2 regions of the Streptomyces sp. NPDC005799 genome follow, and region 1 is predicted to be linked to the other one. Evidence: riboswitches for the same ligand, from Rfam matches in the RefSeq annotation. Region 1 holds a riboswitch; the other holds the start of a gene.

Region 1 (2,379 bases):
TGACTCGGCGGCGACGACCAGCCTCCGCAGCAGGTCGGCCAGTGTCCGCTGTTCTTCTGCGGTCAGTACGGAGAGCAGCGCGACCTCGCCCGCTTCCTCCGACGCGGCATGCTGCTCGAAGGCGGCGTCCCCTGCCTCGGTGAGCCGCACCCGCACCCGCCGGCGGTCGCCCTCCTCGTGGGTACGGCGGATCAGGCCCGCCTCCTCCAGCGGTCCCAGCCGGGCCGACAGCGCGCCCCGGGTCAGCCCCAGCCGGTCGGCGAGCTGTGACGGGCTCGCGGTGTAGGGCGGGCCGAGCCGGCGCAGGGTGAGCAGCACCTTGTACTGCCAGTGCCGCAGCCCGTCGGAGTCGAGCATCTCGCGCCGGGCCTTGGACGCGTGCCGGGACAGGATGGCCAGGCGGACGAAGATCGCCTCCTTCACCGGGTCCATCCAGTCGAGCTCCTTCACCCAATCCTCGACATGCCGGTCCGCCGAGTCCTCCATCGTCTGTCTCCCGCAGTGGTTTTCTTGTGGATGGTTTTCTGCATAACTACCTTCTCTCGTCATGACGAACGCGACGAGCGCTTTGCGCACATCCGTCACCATCGACGAACTGATCGCCTCCGCACAGGAGTTGTCCCTCGCCGGCCGCTGGCCCAGAGCCCTGCGGCTGCTGGACTCGGCCGTTCCCGACAACCGGGCGGACCGAGCCCGGCTCGCCCGGGCGGCCGCCGAAGTCGCCCTGGAGAGCGACTGGTTCACGGGCAGCGACATCGCCGGGCCCCGCCTCGAGACCGCGGCCGAACTGCTGCCCGAGGCCGACTGGGACCTCGGCTTCGCACGGCTGCGGCACACCTACGGCCGTCTGCTGGTCGTCGACGGCACCCCGCACCTCGGCCCCGAGGGAAAGGACCCCGAGGTCCTCGCAGGGCTCAGGCGGCAGGCGCGGGACCTGCGCGACGGCGCGCCCGACGAGGTGCGAGGCGGCTGGGCCTCGATGTACCTGGGGCTGATCACCGACAACCTCTTCGCCGACCTCGCCGCCGCGCCGGCCCACTACGCGGCCGCCCTGGCGGCCGGGGAGTCCGGCCCCGATCCGCTGCTGGCCCGGGAGGCACTGCGGCACCTCGGCATGCACGACCACGACGGCGGGAACCACGAGCGCGCCCTCGAACGCTGGCGGCGGGCCACCGCGCTCGGCGCCGGCGCGGGCCTCGTCGCGGGCACGCTGTCCCAGCAGCTGCTGCTGGCCGTGGTGGCGCGCGCCACGGGTGACGAGGCCGGGGCCAGGGCCCTTGCGTCCGAGGTCGCCCGCTGGGCCGGCGCCGTCGGTGCCGGGCGTCTGCACGCCCAGGCGTCCGGCTTCCTCGACGGTGTCGACCCGACGGCGGCCCCGCCGGTGCGGGAGGAGCCGGTCGGCTAGGCTCGTGGCGGGCCGTGACTGGCGCTTGGGTGGAGCACCACCGGGGAGCGGCCGCGAACAGTCGATGCCGTGCGCCTGGGCGATCCCGTCACACCGGCCCAGGAGTGGATCATGTCGCAGGCCCGGCTCATGAAAGGCACCGCGCTCGCGGGGCGCATCGTCGAGGACACCGCCAAGAAGGCGGCCGAGCTCACCGCACGCACGGGAACGGCGCCCTGTCTCGCGACCGTTCTGGTTGGCGAGGACACTGCCTCCGTCACCTACGTCCGTATGAAGCAGAACCGCTGCCGCAAGTCCGGCATCGAGTCCCGGCATGTCGCCCTGCCGGCCGCCACGACCACCGGAACTCGTCGCCGCGCTGCGGCAGTTGTCCGCCGATCCCACCGTGCACGGCATCCTGCTGCAGCATCCGGTGGGTGAACACGTCGACGAGCGGGCCGCTTTCGAGGCGATCGCGCCCGAGAAGGACGTCGACGGCGTCACCTTCGCCTCGTTCGCCACGATGAGCTTCGGCCTGCCGGGGTTCGTCTCGTGCACGCCCGGCGGGATCATGCGGCTCCTCGACGAGTACGGCGTCGATCCCGCCGGCCGACGCGCCGTCGTCGTGGGCCGCAGTGCCATCCTGGGCAAGCCGGTCGGCATGCTGCTGCTCGCCCGCGACGCGACGGTGACGTACTGCCACTCGCGCACCGCCGACCTGTCGTCGGTGGTGCGCGAGGCGGACATCGTGGTCGCCGCGGTGGGCCGGCCGCGGCTCGTCCGGGGCGAGGACATCAAGCCCGGCGCCGTCGTGATCGACGCCGGGTACAACCCGGGCAACGTGGGCGACGTCGACTTCGACTCCGCCGTGGAGCGGGCCGGGCTCATCACCCCGGTGCCCGGCGGCGTCGGCCCGATGACCATCGCCACGCTGCTGGAGCAGACCGTCGACGCCGCCGCCCGGCAGCTCGGGGTGTGATCAGCGCATCCAGGCG
Region 2 (2,379 bases), on a different contig from region 1:
CTTGGCTGCCATCACGTGCGGGAGCGGGCCGCCGAGCACCATCGGGCAGCCGCGGTCGACCTGGTCCTTGAGGGAGTCGTCGCACAGCACCATGCCGCCGCGCGGGCCGCGCAGTGACTTGTGGGTGGTGGTGGTGACGATCTGGGCGTGCGGGACCGGGTCGAAGTCGCCGGTCAGCACCTTGCCCGCGACCAGACCGGCGAAGTGCGCCATGTCCACCATCAGGGTCGCCCCGACCTCGTCGGCGATCTCCCGCATGATCCGGAAGTTCACGAGGCGTGGGTAGGCGGAGTAGCCGGCGACGATGATCAGCGGCTTGAAGTCGCGGGCGGACGCGCGCAGCGCCTCGTAGTCGATCAGGCCGGTGGCCGGGTCGGTGCCGTAGGAGCGCTGGTCGAACATCTTGCCGGAGATGTTCGGGCGGAAGCCGTGGGTCAGATGGCCACCGGCGTCCAGGGACATGCCGAGCATGCGCTGGTTGCCGAAGGCCTGCCGCAGTTCGGCCCAGTCGGCCTCGCTGAGGTCGTTGACCTGGCGGACGCCGGCCTTCTCCAGGGCGGGGGTCTCGACGCGCTGGGCGAGCACGGACCAGAAGGCGACGAGGTTGGCGTCGATGCCGGAGTGCGGCTGGACGTAGGCGTGCCGGGCGCCGAAGAGTGCCTTGGCGTGGTCGGCGGCGAGGGACTCGACGGTGTCCACGTTGCGGCAGCCGGCGTAGAAGCGGCGGCCGATGGTGCCCTCGGCGTACTTGTCGCTGAACCAGTTGCCCATCGCGAGCAGGGTGGCCGGGGAGGCGTAGTTCTCGGAGGCGATCAGCTTGAGCATCTCGCGCTGGTCGGCGACCTCCTGGCCGATGGCGTCGGCCACGCCGGGCTCGACGGCGCGGATCACGTCGAGGGCTGCGCGGAAGGCGGTGGACTCGGTGGAGAGGGGCTGCTGCTCTGTCATGTCGTCGGCCTCCGGGTGGCGTGGCTTGAAGCGTTCACGGTTCACGGTTGGCCCAGGCGCACGGCACTCGCTCACTCGCAGGCCGCTCCCCGATGGTCGGTCCCATCCCAGCGCGCCAGTCACGGCCCGTCGGCCAGCCTACCGGCCGTGCCGCACGCGTGAGATCCCACGTCCACCATGCGAGCGAGGATAGGAAGGGGGCCACACCGTCGACCTCACCACCGTCCCCTCTCGGCACCGTCTGGAGATCCCGTGACCGCTACGGAGACACTCATCGCCGCCGCCGACGCGCACAGCGCGCACAACTACCACCCGCTGCCCGTGGTCGTCGCCTCGGCCGACGGCGCCTGGATGACGGATGTGGAGGGGCGGCGCTATCTGGACCTGCTGGCCGGCTACTCCGCCCTCAACTTCGGCCACCGCAACCGACGGCTGCTGGAAGCGGCGAAGGCTCAGCTGGACCGGGTGACGCTCACCTCGCGGGCGTTTCACCACGATCGGTTCGCCGCGTTCTGCGAGCAGCTCGCAGAGCTGTGCCGCATGGAGATGGTGCTGCCGATGAACACGGGCGCCGAGGCGGTGGAGACCGCGGTGAAGACGGCCCGGAAATGGGGCTACCGGGTCAAGGGCGTGCCCGCGGAGATGGCGAAGATCGTCGTCGCGGGCAACAACTTCCACGGCCGTACGACGACCCTCATCAGCTTCTCGACCGACACGGAGGCCCGGGCCGACTACGGGCCGTACACGCCGGGCTTCGAGATCGTGCCGTACGGGGATGTGACGGCGATGCGTTCGGCGGTCACGGAGAACACGGTGGCCGTGCTGCTGGAGCCGATCCAGGGCGAGGCGGGGGTGCTGGTGCCGCCTGCGGGATATCTGCGGGCGGTGCGGGAGCTGACGCGGGAGCGGGATGTGCTGTTCGTCGCCGACGAGATCCAGTCGGGGCTGGGACGGACGGGGCGGACCTTCGCGTGCGAGCACGAGGGCGTGGTGCCCGACATGTATGTGCTCGGAAAGGCGCTGGGCGGCGGAATCGTGCCGGTGTCGGCGGTGGTGTCGAGCGCGGCGGTGCTCGGGGTGTTCCGGCCCGGGGAACACGGGTCGACGTTCGGCGGGAATCCGCTGGCCTGTGCGGTGGCACTGGAGGTGATCGCGATGCTGCGGACGGGCGAGTTCCAGGCACGGGCGGCGGAGCTGGGCGGGCATCTGCACCGGGAACTGGGGGCGTTGGCCGGGACGGGCCGGCTGACCGCGGTGCGCGGACGGGGTCTGTGGGCCGGCGTCGACGTCCATCCGCGCCACGGCACCGGTCGCGAGGTGTCCGAGAAGCTGATGGACCGGGGTGTGCTGGTCAAGGACACCCATGGCGCGACGATCCGGATCGCGCCGCCGCTGGTCATCACCGAGGAGGACCTGGACTGGGGCCTGGCC

The links. A riboswitch is a leader RNA that binds a small molecule or an ion and turns the genes downstream of it on or off. The one in region 1 is predicted to bind ZMP and ZTP.
Region 2: another riboswitch for ZMP and ZTP. It lies ahead of ABZ453_RS18510 (glycine hydroxymethyltransferase); the one in region 1 lies ahead of ABZ453_RS11995 (bifunctional 5,10-methylenetetrahydrofolate dehydrogenase/5,10-methenyltetrahydrofolate cyclohydrolase).

What each region holds. Positions count from the first base shown of each region.
Region 1 covers NZ_JBEXXQ010000010.1:22,667-25,045, reverse strand. Annotated here, with positions in the region: gene ABZ453_RS12005 (MarR family transcriptional regulator) at 1-486, opposite strand, end outside; gene ABZ453_RS12000 (hypothetical protein) at 548-1,405, shown strand; ZMP/ZTP riboswitch at 1,410-1,493, shown strand; partial or broken gene ABZ453_RS11995 (bifunctional 5,10-methylenetetrahydrofolate dehydrogenase/5,10-methenyltetrahydrofolate cyclohydrolase) at 1,517-2,363, shown strand; partial or broken gene ABZ453_RS11990 (hypothetical protein) at 2,364-2,379, opposite strand, start outside.
Region 2 covers NZ_JBEXXQ010000017.1:45,299-47,677, forward strand. Annotated here, with positions in the region: gene ABZ453_RS18510 (glycine hydroxymethyltransferase) at 1-948, opposite strand, end outside; ZMP/ZTP riboswitch at 992-1,081, opposite strand; gene rocD (ornithine--oxo-acid transaminase) at 1,201-2,379, shown strand, end outside.